Regions from separate parts of the Rhizobium anhuiense bv. trifolii genome, predicted to be linked through region 4. Evidence: predicted binding sites of a transcription regulator. Region 4 holds the regulator's gene; each other region holds the start of a gene.
What was found. Region 4 encodes PhoB, which activates phosphate uptake and scavenging genes when phosphate is short. Its sites were predicted from a motif close to TGTCATNNANCTGTCAT; they were not measured.

Region 1: the regulator PhoB is predicted to act here: its motif matches at 3,378-3,394, upstream of NE851_RS08705 (DUF2794 domain-containing protein).
Region 2: the regulator PhoB is predicted to act here: its motif matches at 3,523-3,539, upstream of NE851_RS17780 (alpha-D-ribose 1-methylphosphonate 5-triphosphate diphosphatase).
Region 3: the regulator PhoB is predicted to act here: its motif matches at 2,870-2,886, upstream of NE851_RS28330 (acid phosphatase).

Annotation. Positions count from the first base shown of each region.
Region 1 is NZ_CP098803.1:48-5,951, reverse strand. Features, by position in the region: gene acnA (aconitate hydratase AcnA) at 1-1,968, shown strand, start outside; gene NE851_RS08710 (DUF1223 domain-containing protein) at 2,293-3,033, shown strand; gene NE851_RS08705 (DUF2794 domain-containing protein) at 3,417-3,818, shown strand; gene NE851_RS08700 (GNAT family N-acetyltransferase) at 3,825-4,382, opposite strand; gene NE851_RS08695 (Bax inhibitor-1/YccA family protein) at 4,490-5,218, opposite strand.
Region 2 is NZ_CP098803.1:1,849,168-1,855,071, reverse strand. Features, by position in the region: gene purM (phosphoribosylformylglycinamidine cyclo-ligase) at 1-839, shown strand, start outside; gene purN (phosphoribosylglycinamide formyltransferase) at 836-1,507, shown strand; gene NE851_RS17780 (alpha-D-ribose 1-methylphosphonate 5-triphosphate diphosphatase) at 2,296-3,465, opposite strand; gene NE851_RS17775 (PadR family transcriptional regulator) at 3,704-4,318, shown strand; gene NE851_RS17770 (FAD-dependent oxidoreductase) at 4,329-5,627, shown strand; gene NE851_RS17765 (NUDIX domain-containing protein) at 5,695-5,904, opposite strand, start outside.
Region 3 is NZ_CP098803.1:3,973,587-3,979,490, forward strand. Features, by position in the region: gene urtA (urea ABC transporter substrate-binding protein) at 1-726, opposite strand, end outside; gene NE851_RS28330 (acid phosphatase) at 915-2,819, opposite strand; gene NE851_RS28335 (hybrid sensor histidine kinase/response regulator) at 2,999-5,904, shown strand, end outside.
Region 4 is NZ_CP098803.1:830,301-836,204, forward strand. Features, by position in the region: gene pstA (phosphate ABC transporter permease PstA) at 1-1,315, shown strand, start outside; gene pstB (phosphate ABC transporter ATP-binding protein PstB) at 1,331-2,146, shown strand; gene phoU (phosphate signaling complex protein PhoU) at 2,191-2,904, shown strand; gene phoB (phosphate regulon transcriptional regulator PhoB) at 3,052-3,735, shown strand; gene NE851_RS12695 (GcrA family cell cycle regulator) at 3,996-4,529, opposite strand; gene NE851_RS12700 (aspartate aminotransferase family protein) at 4,953-5,904, shown strand, end outside.

The DNA.
Region 1 (5,904 bases), 830 kb from region 4:
GGCCAGCCGGTCTCGATGCTGCTGCCTGAGGTCATCGGCTTCAAGCTGACCGGCAAGCTCAAGGAAGGCGTCACCGCGACCGACCTCGTTCTCACCGTCGTGCAGATGCTGCGCAAGAAGGGCGTCGTTTCGAAGTTCGTCGAATTCTTCGGCCCCGGCATGGACAACATGCCGCTCGCCGACCGTGCGACGATCGGCAATATGGGCCCGGAATACGGCGCCACCTGCGGCTTCTTCCCGGTCGACGGCGAAACGATCAACTATCTCAACATGTCCGGCCGCACCAAGGACCGTATCGCGCTCGTCGAAGCCTATTCGAAGGCGCAGGGCATGTGGCGTGAGGGCGATGGCTCCGAGCTCGTCTTCACCGACACGCTGGAACTCGATCTCGGTGACGTCGTGCCATCGATGGCCGGCCCGAAGCGTCCGGAAGGCCGCATTTCGCTGGAGAACATCGCTTCCGGTTTCGCCGGCTCGATGGACACGGACTACAAGAAGCCCGGTCAGCTTTCGAACCGCTATGCCGTCGAAGGCACGGATTTCGATCTCGGCCATGGCGACGTGGCGATCGCTGCCATCACCTCCTGCACCAACACCTCCAATCCGTCGGTCCTGATCGCTGCCGGCCTGCTTGCCCGCAACGCTGTTGCCAAGGGCCTGAAGACGAAGCCGTGGGTGAAGACCTCGTTGGCACCGGGAAGCCAGGTCGTCGGCGAATATCTCGCCAAGTCGGGCCTGCAGGCCGACCTCGACAAGCTCGGCTTCAACCTCGTCGGCTTCGGCTGCACCACCTGCATCGGCAATTCCGGTCCGCTGCCGGCGCCGATCTCGAAGACGATCAACGACAAGGGCCTCATCGTTTCCGGCGTTCTCTCCGGCAACCGCAACTTCGAAGGCCGTATCTCGCCCGACGTACAGGCGAACTATCTGGCCTCTCCGCCGCTCGTCGTCGCTTATGCGCTGGCCGGTACGGTGCAGAAGGATCTGACCAAGGAGCCGATCGGCGAGGACCAGAACGGTAATCCCGTTTACCTGAAGGACATCTGGCCGACCTCGAAGGAGGTCCAGGAGTTCATCCTGAAATACGTGACGCGCGAACTCTACGAAAGCAAATATGCCGACGTCTTCAAGGGCGACGTCAACTGGCAAGCCGTCCAGGTTCCGCCGGGCCAGACCTATGCCTGGGACGACAATTCGACCTATGTCCAGAACCCGCCTTACTTCGTCGGCATGGGCAAGAAGGGCACCGGCGTTTCCGACATCAAGGGCGCTCGCGTGCTTGGCCTGTTCGGCGACAAGATCACCACCGACCACATCTCGCCGGCCGGTTCGATCAAGGCGGCATCGCCGGCAGGCGCCTACCTGCTCGGTCACGACGTCGCCGTTGCCGACTTCAATCAGTACGGCACGCGCCGCGGCAACCATGAAGTGATGATGCGCGGCACCTTCGCCAATATCCGCATCCGCAACCACATGCTCGGCCCGAACGGCAAGGAAGGCGGTTACACCATCCACTATCCGTCGAAGGAAGAAACCTCGATCTACGACGCGGCGATGCAGTACAAGCAGGAAGGCGTGCCGCTGGTCATCTTCGCCGGCGTCGAATACGGCAACGGCTCTTCGCGCGACTGGGCTGCCAAGGGCACCAACCTGCTCGGCGTCAAGGCGGTGGTCGCCCAGTCCTTCGAGCGCATCCATCGCTCGAACCTGGTCGGCATGGGCATCATTCCCTTTGTCTTCGAAGAGGGCACGACCTGGCAGAGCCTCGGCCTCAAGGGTGATGAACTCGTCACCATCGAAGGTCTGGAAAAGATCAAGCCGCGCGAGAAGAAGATCGCCAAGATCACCTATGGCGACGGCACCGTGAAGGAGGTTCCGCTGCTGTCGCGCGTCGATACGCTCGACGAAGTGATCTACCTCAACAATGGCGGCATCCTGCAGACGGTTCTGCGCGATCTCGCTGCCTGATTTTCAGAGCATGATGCCGAAAAGTGTGAGCGGTTTTCGGACGACATCATGCTCTTCTTCTTTGATGTAAATCCGGATTCAGATTCATCCGGATTTAGGAGACTTGATTGATAATGGCCGCCGGAGAGCAGTTTCCGGCGGCTTTTCTGTGTGGCGACAGTATTCGGACGGGCTCACGATGATTTGTTTTCCGCAAGTTCCCGTGGAGCTCCGTCTCACCCGTTCGTGACTTTTCGTTTGGACCCGGAAGGATTATTCGTACGTTCATATGTCAGGGCCTGCGGTTCCAACACGCTGTCGGCGCTGAAAAAGAGGTGCAGGTGAATGTCCCCCCGTTTTTTGATTCCGCTGATCGCTGGCGTTGTTCTGTCAGGCCCGCTGCAGGCCGAAGACGGCACGCCGAAAGGTGTCGTTGAACTCTTCACGGCGCAGGGCTGCTCCTCCTGTCCTCCGGCTGATGCGGCTTTCCGCACGCTGGTGAATCAGGGCGATGTCATCGCGCTCGCCTATCATGTCGATTACTGGAATTATCTCGGCTGGGCCGATACGCTGAGCTCCAAGGAAAACACCGAACGGCAATATGGCTATGCCAGAACGATGGGCCGCAGCAACGTCTACACGCCGCAGGCGATCGTCAACGGACGCGGCCATCTGGCCGGCGCCGATCTCAACGGCATCAACAGCAAGATCGACACCTACAGCAGCGAAGGCAACGGGCTGACCGTTCCGATCAACGCCGCGATGCGCGGCGACGAGCTGGAGATCAAGATCGGTGCGGGACAGGGCAAGGCCAATGTCGTGATGGTCTATTTCGACAAGGAAAAGACCATCGACGTCGAAAAGGGCGAGAACAGCGGCCGGAAGCTTTCCTACCTGCACAGCGTCACCAATGTCGAAACCATCGGCATGTGGGACGGCAAGGCAACCAGTCTGACGCTGCCGGCCAGCGTGTTGCAGCGGCCGCAGCTCGAGGGCTGCGCGATCCTGCTGCAATCGGCGACCGCAGACGGCGATCCGGCTGCGATCCTCGGCGCGACCGTTGTCATGGCTGGCAAAAATATCTGAGATTTCATCCGGTTGTGGATGAAGTGCTGGGGCGGCCCGGCCGAGCGTATTCGGGGCTGGGGTTAAGGTCGATACGCTCCGCCGGGCCCTTTGGCGCGCTGGCGCCAAACTGGAATTCATAAATCTCCTGCAAATGAGGCGCTGTTTTGACTGAAATGCGGCGCTGCGGAGAAAGCGTGAGCCTATCCAGGACATCATGCTTTCCGAATTCGGACCCAACTTTTAGAAGGCATGATGCGCAGATTCAAAGTGCTGCAGCGTCTTTGCGCGAGAGACGCGCGGCGCTGTGGTGCGGCCGAATGTGACGGCTGGCGCTCTTGCAATTTGCGGCGGCTCGGGCAAACTGTCACTCTCCTGTCACATGCGGAGGCCTTGGGAGACTGATGACAGATCAGCCGGATTTGCGACACGGCGAAAGCCGCTCCGTCGACAATAGTTCCTCAGTCGTCGTCGATCTCAGGGAATACAAGCAAAGCAAGGACCCGATTCCGGTGACCTTCCACCGGCGCGAACTGGACGCGATCCTCTGGATCTACGGCCGCATGGTCGGTGACGGTGAATGGCGCGACTACGCCATTGATCACCTGAAGGACAGGGCGGTCTTTTCCGTCTTCAAGCGTTCCGGCGAAATGCCGCTCTTCCGCATCGAGAAAAACCCGAAGCTCGCCGCCAAGCAGGGCGCCTATTCCGTCATCAACGTCCACGGCACGATCCTGAAGCGCGGTCACGAGCTGAACCAGGTGCTGAAGGTGTTCGACAAGGCCCTGAAGCTGGTCGACAAATAAGCCGCATCAACCGGTAAACAGCGTGCCGGGATAGGCGGACGGATCCGGATCGGTCGTCATCCCCTCGCCGAGGCCACGCTGCATCAACATCGTATCCAGCCAGCGGCCGTGCTTGTAGCCGGTGCCCCGCATCAGACCGACCTCCTCGAAGCCGGCCTTCCTGTGAAGCGCGATCGAGGCGGGGCTGGCGCCGCCGATGACGGCCGTCATCTGCCGAAAGCCGAGGCCGGTGCAGCGCTCAATCAGCTCGGCAAGCAACGCCTTGCCGATGCCCCGGCCGCGGGCCTCAGGCACGAGATAGATCGAGTCCTCGACCATCCAGCGATAGGCCGGACGCGTGCGAAAGGCGGAAGCATAGGCGTAGCCGAGCAGGGTTCCGTCCGTGCCGATGGCCGCGATGTAGGGATATTGCTGGCTGATGATCGTCGAAAAGCGCAGCGCCATCTCGGCCTCGGAAGGCGGCACGATCTCGTAGCTCGCGACGCCGTTGAGGACGGATTCGCGATAGATATCGGCAATGGCGGGGATATCGGCTTGGGAGGCATCGCGCAGGCGGAATGACATTCGGCGGCATCCATCGGGAAAAGTAAGGTTTCCTAAGACCACTCCGCGAAAGCCTGCGCAACAAAAAAGGCGGCCGAAGCCGCCTTTTCGAACTCAGTCTGCCCTGCTTATTTACGGTTGCCCATGAACTGCAGCAGGAACATGAAGAGGTTGATGAAGTCGAGATAGAGCGTCAGCGCACCCATGATCGCCTTGCGGCCGGCCACGGCAACGTCATCGGCTTCCAGGTACAGTTCCTTGATCCGCTGCGTATCGTAGGCGGTGAGGCCTGCGAAGATCAGAACACCGAGAACGGAGATCGCGAACTGCACAGCCGACGAAGCCAGGAAGATGTTAACAAGCGAAGCGATGATCAGGCCGAACAGACCCATGATCAGGAACGAGCCCATCGCCGACAGGTCACGCTTCGTCGTGTAGCCGTAAAGCGACAGCGCGCCGAAGGAGGCGGCGGTGACGAAGAAGGTCTGAACGACGCTCTGGCCGGTGTAGATCAGGAAGATCGACGAGAGCGACAGGCCGACGAGCGCGGCGTAGACCGCAAAGGTCGTCTGGGCGGCGGCCACCGTCATGGTATGAATCCGGAAGCTCAGGAAGAACACCAGAGCCAGCGGCGCCAGAATGACCACCCACTTCAAGGGGCTCACATAGATCGCCTGACCGAAAGCGGTCAGCTCGCCATTGGCGAAAGCGAATTGGAACGACAGATATGCGGCCACACCGGTGATCGCCAGACCCAGCGCCATCAGGTTGTAGACCTTGAGCATATAAGCGCGCAGGCCTTGATCAATCATCTCGCCGGTCTGAGCGCGGCTTTGATAGTTACGGAGATCAGCCATAGTTTCCTCTTACAAGCTCCGATGGAAATACGGTGTCGGGGTTTTCGACCCGGGCGCCGCTGCGGAGCTCCAGCATGCCTGCGGATAATATGAGGCTTTCGCCCATTGCAAACAAGAGGCTTGCAAAGGCTCGGCCGGTTAAATCGCCGTAAGGTGAAGGGTTTGAGTGCCGCTGCCCGGTCAAAGCTCGCGCAAAACGGGGGCCGCCTTTTGCCCAAGGATGCGCCAGGTGCCGATCAGGCCGATGCCGACGGTCAGGACGAGCGCGGTCACAAGCGTCAGCCCCGCCACGTCGGGCAGAAAGGTCGACGGCAGACGCATGATGCGGGCGACGATGAACCAGGCGGCGACGCTGCCGGCGATCAGCGCGAAGATCGCGGTCGCAAGCCCAAGGATCAGATATTCGTAGCTGAAGGCGCGGATCAGCATGGCGCGCGTGGCGCCGAGCGTCTTCAGCACCACCGCGTCGTGGGTGCGCGCCCGGTTTCCGGCAGCAAGCGCCCCGGCAAGGACGAGGATCGAGGCGATGAGGGCGACAGAGGCGGCGGCGCGGATCGCGGTCGCCAGCTGCGCGACCAGCTGGTTGACGATATCGATCGCGTCCTTGACCCGCACGCTGGTGATCGTCGGATAGGTGTTGGTGACGGATTTTAGGATTGCCGCATCTTCGGCGGGCGTCGACGAGG
Region 2 (5,904 bases), 1.0 Mb from region 4:
ATGCCGACTATCACGACACCGTCGGCATCGACCTCGTCGCCATGTGCGTCAACGATCTCGTGGTGCAGGGCGCCGAGCCGCTGTTCTTCCTCGATTATTTCGCGACCGGCAAGCTCGACCCCGACCAGGGCGCAGCCATCGTCGGCGGCATTGCCGCCGGCTGCCGCGAGGCCGGCTGCGCGCTGATCGGCGGCGAGACCGCCGAGATGCCCGGCATGTATTCCTCCGGCGACTACGATCTCGCCGGTTTTGCCGTGGGTGCTGCCGAACGCGGCAAGCTGCTGCCCTCGGGCGATATCGCCGAGGGTGACGTGATCCTCGGCCTCGCCTCCTCCGGCGTCCATTCCAACGGCTTTTCGCTGGTACGCAAGATCGTGGAACTGTCCGGCCTCGACTGGAGCGCCGCCGCACCTTTTGCCGAAGGCAGGCTGCTCGGCGAAGCGCTGCTCGAGCCGACCCGCATCTATGTGAAGCCGCTTCTGAAGGCGATCCGCGAGACCGGCGCCATCAAGGCGCTGGCGCACATCACCGGCGGCGGTTTCCCGGAAAACATTCCGCGCGTCTTGCCGAAACACCTAGCCGCCGAGATCGATCTTGATGCCGTCAAGGTTCCAGCGGTGTTTTCGTGGCTCGCCAAGACGGGCGGCGTCGAATCCAGGGAAATGCTGCGCACCTTCAATTGCGGCGTCGGCATGATCGCCGTCGTTGCCGTCGAGAACGTCGCGGCCGTTTCGGCCGCCCTCGAAGCCGAGGGCGAGACTGTGATCACGCTCGGCCGCATGATCGCCCGCGACGAAGGCGCTGCCGGCACGGTCTACAAGGGCACGCTTGCGATATGAGCGCACCGCGCAAACGCGTCGTCGTCTTCATATCAGGCAGCGGCTCCAACATGATGGCGTTGGTTGCGGCGGCGAAGGCCGCCGACTATCCGGCCGAGATCGTCGGGGTGATCTCCGACAAGGCGGATGCCGGCGGGCTTGCCAAGGCTGATGCCGAAGGCATCGCCACCTTCGCTTTCCCCCGCAAGGACTACGCCAGCAAGGACGCGCATGAGGCGGCGATCTTTTCGGCGCTCGACGAGCTTTCGCCCGACATTCTGTGCCTGGCAGGCTACATGCGGCTACTGACGGCAACTTTCATCCAGCGTTACGAAGGCCGGATGCTCAACATCCACCCTTCCCTGCTGCCGCTGTTTCCCGGCCTGCATACGCATCAGCGGGCGATCGACGCCGGGATGCGGATCGCGGGCTGCACGGTGCATTTCGTCACCGAGGGCATGGATGAAGGGCCGGTGATCGGCCAGGCGGTCGTACCGGTTCTCTCGGGCGACACAGCCGAAAGCCTTGCCGCGCGTGTGCTCACCATCGAACATCAAATCTATCCGCAGGCGCTGCGGCTGTTTGCCGAAGGCCGGGTGACGATGGAAGGCGGCAAGGCCGTCGGCGCGGAGGCCTCGACCGCCGCACCCAAGGCACAGCTGATTTCGCTGATCGGCGACCGCGCTTAGATTGCTGCGCTATTTTCTGAAAGCCTGTAACTTTATCAGGTCTTCCCTACTGATCTCAACACCGGAGCTTTCGGAAAGAATTGAGCAGCGCTCGCCGCTATGACCCCAAAATAATCACAGAGGTCAGCCAACTGATTCCATCCTGTGGTATCAGGTATTCTTGATTCTCCTTCTGAGCCATCGCTTGGCCACCAGAACAATATTTCCAATGATTACGTAAGAGGACAAAAACAATAGAGGAAGGTGAATCGCGACCGAGCCGTAACCTCCCCTCTCACACAGCGTCTCTACTGAAGCTTGACTTAAAACAATCTTGGATCCGCTCAATATCGTAGCAAATGTATAGTTGAATATTACAAAATATATTACAACAAAAACAAATATTCCCCTGTCATATATATAACAAAAAACAACAGAAATCAAAGAAATAAATATCAGAACAAATCCTGGATACTTATATACAAATATAATCGCATTCAATAAGGAAGCAGCCGATTTTTCGCATTGTATATATTTGCCACCTATATAGACTTTCGGGATACCATATTGGTTGTCGTAGTAAATTGACACAACAATTACACATATTGTCGCGATTCCACTTAAAACGAGCGGCAGCAGCCCCCACTCCTTGTGCAGCAATCTCGGCTCAGATGACATCTTGACTCCGCATCGTTGGCGTCTTGTTCCGGAGTTATGTGATAGTCGGGGTACCGTCGACGAGAAAGCCAGCTTAGCCGGGATCTCGTCATTCTGTGGTGGAGGGATTATTTCGACGCTCAGACGTGCAGCTAAGCCGCCAAAGCCCGCAGCGGATGCAGCGTGCCGTCGCTGTAGACGAAGCGGCCGGCGCGGAAAGTGGCGCGGATGCGGTTGATATCGCCCGGTTCGACCACGACGAGATCGGCGCGCTGACCAAGGGCGATCTCGCCACGATCCGACAGACCGGCCGAGCGGGCCGCATTGCCGGTCGCCATGGCAACGGCTGCCGGCAGGCCGCCTTCCACCATGTCGGCAAGCTTGAAGATGCCGGGCACGAAGGCGGCCGGATGATAATCGGCGGCGATGACGCTGAGCAGGCCGGCCCTTGCGGCATCGAGGGCGCTGAGATTGCCCGACATCGACTGGCCGCGCAGCGCGTTCGGCGCGCCCATCAGCGTCCAGAGGCCACGGCGGCGCGCCTCTTCCGCCGCAGGCGCCGTGACCGGAAACTCGCTGATGGTCACGCCGAGATCATGCATTTCGGCGACCTTTTCGACGCTGTCATCGTCATGCGAGGCAAGCGACAGCTTGTGCTTCAGCGACAGCGCGACAATCTCCTTCAGCTTGGCCTCGATGTCAGGATTGTTGCGCATGGCGATGCGCTTGGCGACGATCTCCGCCGCCATGTCCTCTGAGATGGCGCGGCGCTCGGAAATGCTGAGGATGTAGCTCTGCAGATTGTTGTATTGGCCCTGGCCCGGCGTGTGGTCGGTCAGCGACACCATGTCGATCTGGTCGGCATTCAGCAGACGCTCGAGTGCCGGGGCTGCACCGACATTGGTGATTTCGTAGCGGGCATGGACGCGGTGGTCGATCAGCAGATCATCGCGCAGACGGTTGATGCCCTCGATCACTGCCGAGGTCGTCTCCAGCGAACGGACATGGCCGTAGACGCTCTCGGTCGCAAAAGAGACGGCGGCAAAGGCGGTCGTGACACCGGCGGCGGCAAGCTTCTTGTCGAGTTCGTGGATGCCGAAATCGATCGGCATCGTCGCGTTCGGCCGCGGGGCGATCTCGCGCTCGATCATGTCGCCGTGCAGATCGACGAATCCGGGCATCAGCAGCCGTCCGCCGCCATCGACGGCAGCGGCGGCGACCGGCTCCGGCCTGATCTCAGCGATGACGCCATCCTCAACACGCACGGCACCTTCACTCACCACCTCGTTTGGGAGAACGAGAGTGAAATTGCTGAGCCACATGGGCTTTCTCCTGACCGCATCCGATGATTGACAAGCCGCAGCGGATAAAACCGCTTCGTGACAGTCGTATGAAATTTCGAGCGCGATCACCTTAAAGCGGAAACTTGCGCTTTGGAATTGGTTGAATGCGCTCGCCGCGCGGATTCACGACCATCGTTTCAAACAGCGCGAGTCTCGAATCCAGCGACCTGGAGCCTTCGAATTGACTAGTTATAAATAAACTAGTAGTATTATTACTATGACATCTATCAAACGCTCTCCAGTCGCGCTCGCCGTCCTTGCAATGCTCATGGAAGAGCCAATGCATCCTTACCGAATGCAGCGGCTCATCAAGGAGCGCGGCAAGGACGAAGTGATCAATGTCACGCAGAGGACGAGCCTTTATCAAACAATCCAGCGGCTCGAACGCGAGGGCTTGATCATCCCGCGGAAAACAGTCCGGGACGACAAGCGTCCAGAGCGAACCGTGTACGAGATAACCGAGAAAGGCCGCGAAATCGCGCTGGAATGGATGCGGGCGATATTGTCGACCCTGACGCGAGAATATCCGGAATTCCCCGCGGCGATGTCATTTCTTCCGCTGCTTACGCCTGATGATGTGGCGAGCCAGCTTGAGCTCAGAGCAAAAGCCATCGAGTCGGAACTTCGCAGGATCGACGACGTCTTGCAGGAAGCTCAGGCTGTTCCAAGGCTCTTCCTTCTCGAGATGGAATATCTCCGAGCGATCCACGCAGCCGAATTATCCTGGGTCAGTGGCATTGTCGGGGACCTCAGCGCCCAGCGTATCACCTGGACAGAGGAGTGGTTGAGACAGATCGCCGCCAAATTCTCCATCGCCCCCAAACTCGACTAGGACCAACACCATGAAGGTTTTGATTATCGGCGCCGGGACCGGCGGTTTGGCACTCGCACATCTGCTTAAGCAGGCTGGGGTTTGCATAGCGGTATATGAGCGCGACTTTGCGCCGAGCACCGACAGTGGTGGTTATCGCGTCGGCATCAGCCCGGCTGGAAGCCGCGCGCTAAAAGCCTGTGTCCCCGGCGAACTCTACGATCTCTATGTCGCCACCTGCGCCAGGTCGCCACGCTATTTCAACATGCTCACTGAACAACTGGGCGAAGTCCTGAGCTTCGATATCGATGATGCAGGCCCGAACACTCTCGACGGTGAAAAGAACGTCATTCGAAAGACGCTGAGGCGGGTTCTGCTCAGAGGACTTGAAGACGACGTCTTCTTCGGGAAGACGCTTCAAAGTTACACAAACAGCGCCGACGGGTCGGTCATAGCTTGCTTTCAGGATGGAAGTCTCGCGACGGGAGATGTACTGGTGGGCGCTGACGGCACGAATTCGACTGTACGCAAGCAACGTCTGCCGGAAGCGCGTCTGGAAGACACGGGGATCGTGTCGCTCGGGGGCAAAATTCCGATGACGGTCGCGACGAAAGCTCTGCTGTCGGACAAAATGTTTCAAGGCATGTCGCTGATCATGGCGCCGATGGGCTTCGGCGCAATCATTCACTCGCTCGAGTTCGCCGACACTAGAAGCGACCCAGGTTTTGTTGCTCGTTGGCCGGACTTCGTCGAAGCACTCGACGAGGACAGCGTCGGTTGGGGAGTATGGGGCGCTCGGCAGAACTGGCCGCAGGACCCGACCGGTCTGAGCGGCGAACAATTGAGAGAACTGGGCTTGAAACTCACCCGGGACTGGCATCCGCACTTACATGCGCTCATTCAGATGACGGAGCCCTCGACGATCCACGATATCAGGATGAGAACCGCCGTCCCGCTGACGCCTTGGGCGAGTTCGAATGTCACTCTGCTCGGTGACGCCGTCCATACGATGACGCCAGGACGAGGCGCGGGCGCCAATACCGCGCTTCGCGATGCCGCACTGCTCGGACGCATGCTGGTTGAAGCGAACCAAGGGCGAAAACCGCTTGTCGAAGCCATACATGCCTACGAAGTCGAGATGCTTCGCTACAGTACCGAAGCAATCCGAGAATCGAAAAAGCAGATGGATGCCAGCGACCTGGTCCATCGGCCGATTGTCGGCAGACTTCAACTCGCTGTCACGCGCGGCGTAATGCGCATCATCAATGCGGTACCTGCACTGAAGCAGCGCGCCTTTCAGCAGATGATGCGAGTTCGCGGAGAAAACTAAACGGGTCGCGAATCATGTCGATCCGCCCAAAGTAACTTGACGAACCAGGTCTCGATCGCCTTACCCGCTAACGAAGTTTGCCCCTGTTCAACAGCGCCCATTGCAAGAGCACGATCGTCTTGGCGTCGAAGATCTCGCCAGTTTCGATCATTGCCGCGGCGGCGTCGAGCGGGACTTCGAGAACCTCGATATCCTCGTGCTCTTCGTCCAGGCCGCCGCCTTCCGCCACGCGGTCGGCGGTGTCGATGAGGGCTGCGAAGAAGTGGACGACCTCGGT
Region 3 (5,904 bases), 1.6 Mb from region 4:
GAAGGGAACGTTGGCGTCGCCGTTGATGGTGGAGACGACGGCAGTCTTCTTGCCGGCCGAGCCGAATTCCTTGATCTTGGCGACTTCAGTCTGCCAGTCGGAGAAACCGAACGGCGTGTAGTTGACGAGAATGTCTTCCTTCGGAATGCCCTTGGCTTCGAGATAGGCTTCGAGGATCTTGTTGGTCGTGCGGGGATAAACGTAGTCGGTGCCTTCGAGCACGAAGCGCTTCACGCCTTCGGTGTTCATCAGGTAGTCGACGGCCGGGATCGCCTGCTGGTTCGGAGCCGCACCGGTGTAGAAGATGTTGCGCGAGGATTCTTCGCCTTCATACTGCACCGGGTAGAAGAGCAGCGAGTTCAGCTCTTCGAAGACCGGCAGCACGGATTTGCGCGAAGACGAAGTCCAGCAACCGAAGACGGCAGCGACCTTGTCCTTTTCGATCAGTTCGCGTGCCTTTTCGGCAAACAGCGGCCAGTCGGAAGCCGGATCGACGACGACGGCCTCGAGCTTCTTGCCGAGAAGGCCGCCCTTCTTGTTCTGCTCGTCGATGAGCATCAGCATGGCATCTTTCAGCGTCGTTTCGGAAATCGCCATGGTGCCGGAGAGCGAATGCAATACGCCGACCTTGATCGTGTCGTCGGCGGCAATCGCCCCGCTGAAAGCGGCCGATGCCGCCATGACGGCGCCGAGCGCAGCACCGGTGATAGTGGTTTTGAGATTCATCAGGTTGAGCCCCTCTTCTTGTTCCGCAACAGGCCGGAAACGGAGATTAACTGTTGCTTAAGGGACTATCGGGTGCTGCAGCGCAAAAACACATACGCAAAATGACGTAGGTGCGGGGGTCAAACAGACAGGCCGGGGCAGGAAGGGCATCCCACAGCAGCGATGCCCTGTCCGCTCGATACCGGAAATTATCCGTCGATCGTCAAGGTAACCGTTGTCGGGCTGTAGGAGAGGCTCGCCTTGTGGCCGGAGACCGTGAGCTTGCCGAAGGTGCCGGTCACGGCATTCGCCTTCAAGATCTCGATCTTCGTTCCCGGCGTCGGGGCATAGCCATCGGCAAGCGTCACGTCGAGATCGCCGGCCAGCACCGCCTTGCCTGCGACGACCAGCGCGCCTGCGCCGTTAGCGCCGAGCGTCGGCTTCGCTGTCGCATTGGCGAGCTGCTGATAATCGCCGCTCACGGTCAACGGCTTATCGGCCGCCAGAACGAGCGAACCGCCATTGACCGTCAGCCCGCCGGTACCGAAGGCCGAGGATGAGCCGGCCACCAGCACGCCATCTTCCAGCACGGTGCCGCCGGCATAGCTGTTGGTGCCCGAAAGCCCGAGAATGCCGCTGCCGCGCTTCACCAGCTTGCCCTTGCCGCCGATACCGTTCCGCCAGGTATCGATCGCATTGAAACCGCCCTTTGCCGCGTCCATCGTCACGGTGACATCCTGCTCGAACGCGCCATAGCCATCGGCGGCGGCAAACAGGTTGAGACGGCCGTAGCCTTCCGCGTCGTCGATGAGCGGATAGCCGGATGCAATCGCCGTTGTGCCAAGCACGTCACGGCGTTGCGCGCCGTCCAGATAGGGCAGACGCGTTTCGAGAAGCGCTTCGGCGCCCTGCGGCACGCGAGCCGGCTGATCGGTCGCATGGATCGTCGGTAGGCCGTAGGTCAGGCGCTTCAGTACGTAAGCGCGGTTGGCGTCATGATCGGCGAAACGGTCTGCCGCGAGCGGCGCTGCATGCGCGGCGACTTCGAGCGCACCCGCATCCGCAACGCCTGATTTGGCGATGAGCCATGCCTGCGCTTGGGCATACGCATCGCTCTTCAGCGCTGAGTTGTCGGCCTTGTTCAGATTGTAGACGACCGTGGCGGTGCCGAGCATGCGGCCGCCCATCACGTCGAGAGGAGAATGCATGCCGGCAAGGATGCGGTCTTCACCCAGTTCGCTGGCGCGCGTGATCATTTCCTGAAAGCGCTGCGGCACGAGATAGGCCATGGCCAGTGCATCCCGCCAGGCTTCCGCCGTATGCCCGCTCGGGAAACCGCCGTCTTCGACCGGCTTGCCGCTTTTGGCGGGCTCCAGCGTCGGGACGACCGACACGTCCTGACTCCAGCGATACGGACGGCCATATTTGAAATAGCGCTTGGCAGGCTCCGTCGAACCGTCGCCGCTTGCGGCGTTGATGAAGTCGATCGCAAGGCCCATGTCCGGGTTGGCATCGGTCTTGTTTTCCGCGTCCGGCTTGCTGCCGGCGCCGCGATTGTTGCCCTTATCGTCGTATTTGACCGTCGTCGCATCAGCCGCCACCTCGGTGATCGTGGTGGTCTGCTTCGAGCCGGCCTTCCAGGCATCCGTCAGCGGACCGAGACCATCGACGATGCTGGCATTCTTGCCGCGCCGATCGTCGAGATAGGCGGCCAACGCCTGATCGGCCGTCCGCGCCCGCGTCGCATTGACGACATAGGCGATGTTGGCGTCATGGACGGCCTGGTTGACGATATGGCCGTCGGTCTTGCTGGCGGGAATACCGTCCCAATCCGTCTTGGCAACCGCCGGACAATTGTCCTTGGCCGGGGCTTCGACACCCGCATCGACGAAAGGCGTGCGCGGGGTCCAGATTTCGAGGAAGCCGGAGAGGAGGTGAACGGCGGCATTGGTGTCCGCCGTCGAGAAGCAGGCGTCACCACGTTTGTTGGTGTTTCCAGCCTCCGCATAAGGAACTTTCGCCGCCGTGGCCTGCTCGGCGCTGGCAAGCGATGGCACGATGGAAAGAAGGCAGACAAGGGCGGTGCTCAGGCGGCAAAGGCTTAAAACAGACATGGTGATACCCGAAATGGTTGAACGAACGCCGGGAGAGTTAGAGCGCTTATGTGACAGATCAATTGCAAAAATATTGCCATTCTGTGAACCAGCCGGCACCCGCCTCTTGCCTTTCCCGCCCATCCCGCCAAAACTGCCGGAGAGACGATGAGCCCCAACCGGAATGCCGAAAGGAAGACATGGCAGCGCGCCAACGCATCATTCCGGTAAGACGCGAATATAATCGCTGGGTCGCCAACCAGACGCTGGAAGATTACGCGCTGCGCTTCACCGCCAAAAGCGCCCGCCATTTCTCCTCGCAGCGCATCTCGCAGACGGCGATCGGCGCGATTTCCTTTCTGGCGCTTGAGGCGATCGGCGGTGCGATCACCCTCTCCTACGGCACCACCAACGCCTTTTATGCCATTATCGTCGCCAGCATCGCCATGTTGGCGATCGGCTTGCCGATCAGCCGCTACGCCATCCGCCACGGCGTCGACATCGATCTGCTGACGCGCGGCGCGGGCTTCGGCTATATCGGCTCGACCATCACCTCGCTGATCTATGCGAGCTTCACCTTCATGCTGTTTGCGATCGAGGCATCGATCATGTCCGGGGCGCTGGAGCTTACCCTCGGCATCCCGCTCTGGATCGGCTACATCATCAGCGCCGTCATGGTGATCCCGCTGGTGACGCACGGCGTGCGGCTGATCAGCAAGTTCCAGCTGATGACCCAGCCCTTCTGGATCGTGCTGAATATTCTGCCCTTCATCTTCATCGCCTTTTTGGACTGGGAAAAATTCGACCTCTGGCGCGCCTTCGCCGGCATTCGTCACGCCTCAGGCCCGCCGGGCACCATCGCCGAATTCGATCTGGTCGAGTTCGGCGCGGCCTCCGCCGTCATCCTGGCGCTGATGTCGCAGATCGGTGAACAGGCCGACTTCCTGCGCTTCCTGCCGCCGGACCCGCAGCGCAAGTGGCGCCATCGCCTGGCGGTCTTTCTGGCCGGCCCCGGCTGGGTCATCATCGGCGCGCCGAAGCTGCTTGCCGGCTCCTTCCTGGTCGTGCTGACCTTCACCTCGGGCGTCCCCCTCGACCGCGCCGCCGACCCGGCGCAAATGTATCTGACCGCCTTCGGCTACATGGTCCCCTGGCACAATGCGGCGCTGCTGTTGATGGCCGCCTTCGTCGTCGTCTCGCAGCTGAAGATCAACGTGATGAACGCCTATGCCGGCTCGCTCGCCTGGTCGAATTTCTTCTCGCGGCTGACCCACAGCCACCCCGGCCGTGTCATCTGGCTGGTCTTCAACGTCGCCATCGCCCTGCTTCTGATGGAACTCGGCATCTACCGGCTGCTGGAGGAGACGCTCGGCATCTTCTCGATCATCGCCATGGCCTGGCTGTGCACGATCTCCGCCGATCTGTTCATCAACAAGCCGCTGGGGCTGGCTCCCCCCGGCATCGAGTTCAAGCGCGCCCACCTCTACGACATCAATCCCGTCGGCCTCGGCGCCATGACGCTGTCGGCGACGGTATCGCTGATTGCCCATTTCGGCGCCTTCGGCGAGATCGCCGCCTCGCTCGCTCCCTATATCACCCTGGTCATCGCGCTGATCGCGTCGCCCGTCATCGCCTGGGCGACCAAAGGCAAATTCTATCTCGCCCGCAAGCCGCGCCAGAGCTGGAAGAACCTGACGAACATCACCTGCTCGGTCTGCGAACACCCGTTCGAGCCGGAGGACATGGCCTGGTGCCCGGCCTATGCCGCACCGATCTGCTCGCTCTGCTGCTCACTCGACAGCCGCTGCCACGACATGTGCAAGCCGGCCGCCCGTTTCAACGCGCAGGTCGGCACCGTCGCTAAGGCGCTGCTGCCGGATACCATTGTCGGAAAGCTGACGACGCGCCTCGGCCGTTACGGCATCGCCGTCGTGCTGGCATTGACCGCCATCGGCGCGATCCTGGCGATGATCGCCCATCAGGTCGCCGCCGCCTCACCCGAGACGGCCGAGGTCGTCAACCGGACGATCCTCATCGTCTTCTTCGTCTTCTCGGTGATCTCAGGCGTCGTCTGCTGGTTCTATGTGCTCGCCCATGACAGCCGCGTCGTCGCCGAGGAGGAATCCTCGCGCCAGAACACGCTGCTGCTCAAGGAAATCGCCGCCCACAAGAAGACCGACGCCGCCCTGCAGAATGCCAAGGAGACGGCCGAGGCCGCCAACCGCGCCAAGAGCCGCTATGTCGTCGGGCTCAGCCATGAATTGCGCACGCCGCTGAACGCCGTGCTCGGCTATGCCCAGATTCTCGAGCGCGACGAGACCATCCCGGCGCCGCGCCAATCCTCGATCAAGGTCATCCGCCGCAGCGCCGAACACCTTTCCGGGCTGATCGACGGCCTGCTCGATATCTCCAAGATCGAGGCCGGCCGCCTGCAGGTCTATTCCAACGAGATCAACATCCAGGATTTCCTCGACCAGATCGTCGATATGTTCCGCCCGCAAGCGCAGGCAAAAGGGCTCGCCTTCATCCACGATCGCTCAGCCGCTCTGCCGCAATTCGTCCGCACCGACGAAAAGCGCCTGCGCCAGATCCTCGTCAACCTGCTCTCCAATGCCATCAAATTCACCGACGAAGGCAGCGTCACCTTCGATGTCGGCTATCGCAGCCAGGTCGCGACCTTCACCGTCGCCGATACCGGCCGCGGCATTACCGAGAAAGACCTGCCCCGCATTTACGAACCCTTCCAGCGCGGCGAGGCCGAAAGCGTGCGGCCGATGCCGGGGCTCGGCCTGGGACTCACCATCACCCGGCTTCTGACCAACACGCTCGGCGGCGAGATTTCGGTTTCGAGCGTGAAGGACGAAGGCTCGACCTTCCGCGTGCGGCTGATGCTGTCTGCCGTCATGCGCGTTGCGGCCGCGGCACCGCAGGAAAAGCGGATCGCCGGCTACGACGGCCCGCGGCGCACGCTCGTCGTCGTCGACGACAACGAAGACCATCGCGAGATGATGCGCGAAATCCTGGCGCCTCTCGATTTCATCGTGCTGACGGCGGCAGGCGGCGGCGAATGCCTGACGCTGATCGAGGGCATCATACCGGATCTTTT
Region 4 (5,904 bases):
GGATATTGTTTCTCCCGCCGGCGTCACCGTTTCCAAGGCGCCACCGCGCCGCGATATCGGCATCAAGCGCCGCTATGCCGCCGAGCGCCGGTTCCAGGCCTATGGCATCGCCGCCATCACCTTCGGTCTCGTCTTCCTCTTCATCCTGCTGTGGACGGTGATCGGCAAGGGCTACACCGCCTTCCAGCAGACGGCGATCACCCTGCCGATCGAATTCTCGGAGAAGACGATCGACCCGAACAACAAGCGTGCGACCGACCCTTCGGTGCTGATCGCCGCCAACTATCCGGTTCTCCTGCGCGACGCGATCGTCAAGCAACTGAACATCAATGCCGCAAGCCGCCCTGATGTGCGCGATGCCTCGGCCATGCTGTCGAAGAGCGCCCCGATCCAGCTGCGCGACATGGTCATGTCAGACCCGTCGATCATCGGCAAGACGGTCAATGTCACGGTGCTTGCCGACGCCAATGTCGACAGCGCCAACAAGGGCCAGATCGATCTTTCGGTCGATGAGAAGAACCGCAAGGTCAACGACAAGCAGGTTGGCTGGATGAACGAGCTGAAGGCGAGCGGCGCTCTTCACAAGCAGTTCAACACCGGCCTCTTCGTCAACGGCAACTCCAGCCGTCCGGAGGCCGCAGGCCTTGGCGTCGCCCTCATCGGCTCGCTCTACCTGATGCTGATCGTGCTGGTGCTGTCGCTGCCGATCGGCGTCGCCGCCTCGATCTATCTCGAGGAGTTTGCGCCGAAGAACAAGCTGACGGACCTGATCGAGGTCAACATCAACAACCTCGCCGCGGTTCCCTCGATCGTCTACGGTCTGCTCGGTCTGTCCGTCTTCATCAACTTCATCGGCCTGCCGCGCTCGGCGTCGCTGGTCGGCGGCCTGGTGCTGACGCTGATGACCCTGCCGACGATCATCATCGCCACGCGTGCCGCTCTTCGCGCCGTGCCGCCGTCGATCCGCGCCGCAGCCCTCGGCCTCGGGGCTTCCAAGATGCAGATGGTGTTCCACCACGTTCTGCCGCTCGCCATGCCCGGCATCCTCACCGGCACGATCATCGGCCTGGCGCATGCGCTCGGCGAAACCGCGCCGCTGCTCCTGATCGGCATGGTCGCCTTCGTCGCCAACGCGCCGACGACGCCGCTCGATCCCTCGACGGCTCTGCCCGTACAGGTCTATATGTGGGCCAACGAGGCCGAACGTGCCTTCGTCGAGCGTACTTCGGGTGCCATCATCGTTCTGCTCCTGTTCCTGATCGTCATGAACATGGGCGCCATCCTCTTGCGTCGTCGCTTCGAGCGCCGCTGGTAAACGGAGTTAAACATCATGAACATGTTGACGGAAGCTGCAGTTGAAAAGGCGCTGGATCACAAGATGAGCAACGTCCCGTATAAGATGATCGGAAAGGATGTCTCGGTTTACTACGGCGAAAAGCGCGCGCTTTTCGATGTGAACCTGAACATCCGCGAAAACACCGTAACCGCCCTGATCGGCCCGTCCGGCTGCGGCAAGTCGACCTTCCTGCGGAGCCTCAACCGCATGAACGACACGATCGACGGATGCCGCGTCACCGGCAAGATCACGCTCGATACCGACGATATCTATGATCCGGATATCGACGTCGTCGAACTTCGCGCCCGCGTCGGCATGGTCTTCCAGAAGCCGAACCCGTTTCCGAAGACGATCTACGAAAACGTCTCCTACGGCCCGCGCATCCATGGCCTGGCCAAGTCGAAGGCCGATCTCGACCAGATCGTCGAGACCAGCCTGCAGCGCGCCGGCCTCTGGAACGAGGTCAAGGACCGCGTGCATGAATCCGGCACCGGCCTGTCCGGCGGTCAGCAGCAGCGCCTCTGCATTGCCCGTGCCGTCGCCGTCAGCCCTGAGGTCATCCTGATGGACGAGCCCTGCTCGGCGCTCGACCCGATCGCCACCGCCAAGGTCGAGGAACTGATCCACGAGCTGCGCGAGAACTACACGATCGTCATCGTTACCCACTCCATGCAGCAGGCCGCGCGCGTCTCGCAGCGCACCGCCATGTTCCACCTCGGCAATCTCGTCGAGGAGAACGACACCGACAAGATGTTCACCAATCCGGACGATCCGCGCACCCAGGATTACATCATGGGTCGCTTCGGCTGATCCTGGCGTCACCAAGCCTTTCCGTTATTCGAGGATAAAGCCCCATGGCATCGACACATATTTATTCTGCCTATGATGATGATCTGAAGTTCCTGTCCAGGCGGATTTCCGAAATGGGCGGCCTGGCCGAGCAGATGGTCGCCGAAGCCGTGCGGGCGCTGGTCAACGGCGATACCGCGCTGGCGCAGAAGGTCATCTCCGACGATGTGATCCTCGATCACGCCGAACGCGAAATCGGCGACAAGGCGATCGTCACCATCGCCCGCCGTCAGCCGATGGCCGCGGACCTGCGCGAAATCATGGGCTCGATCCGCATCGCCGCCGATCTCGAACGCGTCGGCGACCTCGGCAAGAACACCGCCAAACGCGTCATCGCCGTCCAAAGCACCGGCGTTCCCCGCAAGCTCGCCCGCGGCCTCGAGCATCTCTCCGAACTGGCGCTCGTCCAGCTCAAGGAAGTGCTCGATGTCTACACCAATCGCTCCGCCGACAAGGCGAACGCGATCCGCGAACGCGACAACGAGATCGACGCGATGTACACCTCGCTGTTTCGCGAGCTCCTGACCTACATGATGGAAGATCCGCGCAACATCACCAGCTGCACGCATCTTCTCTTCTGCGCCAAGAACATCGAGCGCATCGGCGACCACGCCACCAACATCGCCGAGACGATCTTTTACATGGCGACAGGTGCGCAGCCGGAAGGCGATCGTCCGAAAGACGACAGCGCCAACACCGTCGGCGCGGTAACCGAATAACCGCCCGGGCCGGACGGCCGGGCTAGAAGCTTGCGTGCGCGCCCATCCGGGGCGCGCAAAGAGGTCGCAGCCAATTCTGAATTTGCGCAGGGTGCATTGCTTGAACCATCCCCGGTTCAAGGATCATGCGCGAGGAGACCGACACGCATGATCCCGAGAGTTGCAGTTGTTGAAGACGAGGAAGCCCTGAGCGTGCTTCTTCGCTACAATCTCGAAGCGGAAGGCTTCGAGGTCGATACCATCCTTCGTGGCGACGAAGCCGAAATGCGGCTTCAGGAGCGCACGCCCGATCTGCTCATCCTCGATTGGATGCTGCCTGGCGTCTCCGGCATCGAACTCTGCCGGCGCCTGCGCATGCGGCCGGAAACCGAGCGCCTGCCGATCATCATGCTGACGGCGCGCGGCGAAGAGAGCGAGCGCGTCCGCGGGCTTTCGACGGGGGCCGACGATTATGTCGTCAAGCCCTTCTCGACCCCCGAGCTCGTTGCCCGCGTCAAGGCGATGCTGCGCCGCGCCCGTCCCGAGGTGCTGTCGACGGTGCTGAAATGCGGCGATATCGAACTCGACCGCGAAACCCACCGGGTCCATCGCAAGACCCGCGAAGTCCGCCTCGGCCCCACCGAATTCCGCCTGCTGGAATTCCTGATGTCGTCGCCGGGCCGGGTCTTCTCCCGCTCGCAGCTTCTCGACGGTGTCTGGGGCCACGATATCTATGTCGACGAACGCACCGTCGACGTCCATGTCGGCCGCCTGCGCAAGGCGCTGAATTTCTCCAACATGCAGGACGTCATCCGCACCGTCCGCGGCGCCGGTTATTCGATGGAAGCCTGAGGGCCTCCATTCTGATTGCTGACAACGTCGCTCGAGCTAGCGTCTGCCCCTCACCCTAACCCTCTCCCCGTAAAACGGGGCGAGGGGACGTGCCCTGCGACAGGTTAGCGGGGAACGGAGAGGTCGCGGCATATCCCCTTCGCCCCGCAAGCGGGGAGAAGGTGCCGGCAGGCGGATGAGGGGCAGCCATCCGCGCGAACCAATAACCACAAAAAAACGGGCCAGTCGGCCCGTTTCTCATGTGCGGCGATGTTACCCGCTCAGCTGGCCCGCGCTGCTGCCCGGCGGCGTTCGTTGACCGGCTGGTAGGCAAGCTTCTGGTGATAGCTGCAATAGGGCGAATTGTCGGGGGATTCGCAGCCGCAGAAGTGGAAGTCGTCCTTCAGCGGATCGCCGACCGGCCACTTGCAGGTGCGTTCGGTCAGTTCCGTCAGGCCGAGGCGTCGGGAAATCGGAACGACCACGTTGCCTCTCGGCACGTATTCCATTTCCTCGATCGTTTCGATCTCGATCTCTTCCTTCAGCATCGTCGCGCCCTGCTGGCGGGTAACGGTGCGAGTGGCGACCCGTGAGGCGTAGTTCGGCGCGCGCGGCGCAGAAGTATTGCGTTTCGGCGTTCGGGCGGCATTGGCGGTACCGCCGGCCTTGGCACGGCCGGGGAGGCTCAGCCGATGCACCTTGCCGATGACCGCGTTTCTGCTGACGCCACCAAGTTGTGCCGCGATCTGGCTGGCGCTCAGTCCTTCGGCCCAGAGCTTCTTGAGTTTCTCGACCCGCTCGTCTGTCCAGTTCATGCCCTGTCTCCACCTTTTGCGTTGGTGATGGCAGAATCCCTCACCGTTGTCCCGGAAGGCTCCGAAACAAGAAACGCTTGATCAATTTTGGTGACTAGTTCCGCCGCATGCAGTCTAGTAATTGAACTTTAACCTAGTGTGAGGCTGACTCCGTGACAAGAGTCGCATGAATCCGGATGAATCGAATTTCAAGTTTTCCCCAACTTGCTGCCCCGGCGTGGCATTTCTGCAATAATGCCTGTTGAGGACGGATAATGCTGCTGTACAAGCTTGCTGCATGCGCTAAGGGCGCAGTTTTGTTGACATTGCAGCGCGAAAAGGAAATAGTGCCAGTCGCCGCCGCAAGGCGGCATTTTTGATTTTTCGGGCCTGGTTTTCTTAGCCGGAGTCCGGAGCTTGATAACATCGATGGGAGATCGCGCTATGGCTGAAGCCGCGCCGCTTTATGACACCTATTCTCGTGCCCCGTTGCGGTTCGAGCGAGGCGAGGGCGTGTGGCTGATCACCGAAAGCGGCGAGCGATATCTCGATTTCGGCGCCGGCGTCGCCGTCACTTCGGTCGGCCACAGCAATCCGCATGTGGTCGGCGCGCTGAAGGAGCAGGCCGACAAGGTCTGGCATCTCTCCAACATCTATGAGATCCCCGGCCAGGAGCGTCTGGCCAAACGGCTGACCGACGCCACCTTCGCCGACAAGGTGTTCTTCACCAATTCGGGCGCCGAGGCGCTCGAATGCGCGATCAAGACGGCGCGCCGTTATCAGTATTCCAAGGGTCATCCCGAGCGCTTCCATATCATCACCTTCGAGGGCGCCTTTCACGGCCGGACGCTGGCGACGATCGCCGCCGGCGGCCAGGAGAAATATCTTGAGGGCTTCGGCCCCAAGGCGCCGGGTTTCGATCAGGTGGCTTTCGGCGACATCGAAGCGGTGCGCGCCGCGATCACCGATGCCACCGCCGGAATTCTCATCGAGCCGGTGCAGGGCGAGGGCGGCGTGCGTCCGGCCACCCCCGAATTCATGAAGGCGCTTCGCCAGATCTGCGACGAAAATGGCCTGCTGCTGATCCTCGACGAGGTCCAGACCGGGGTCGGGCGCACCGGCAGGCTCTTCGCCCATGAATGGTCGGGCGTCACCCCCGACATCATGGCGGTCGCCAAGGGAATCGGCGGCGGTTTCCCGCTCGGCGCCTGCCTTGCCACAGCAGAGGCTGCCTCCGGCATGAAGGCCGGCACGCACGGCTCGACCTATGGCGGCAATCCGCTCGCCATGGCCGTCGGCAGCGCCGTGCTCGACATCATTCTCGCCGATGGCTTCCTCCAGCAGGTGCGCGACGTCGCGCTTGTCTTCCGCCAGGGCCTCGCCTCGCTGAAGGACC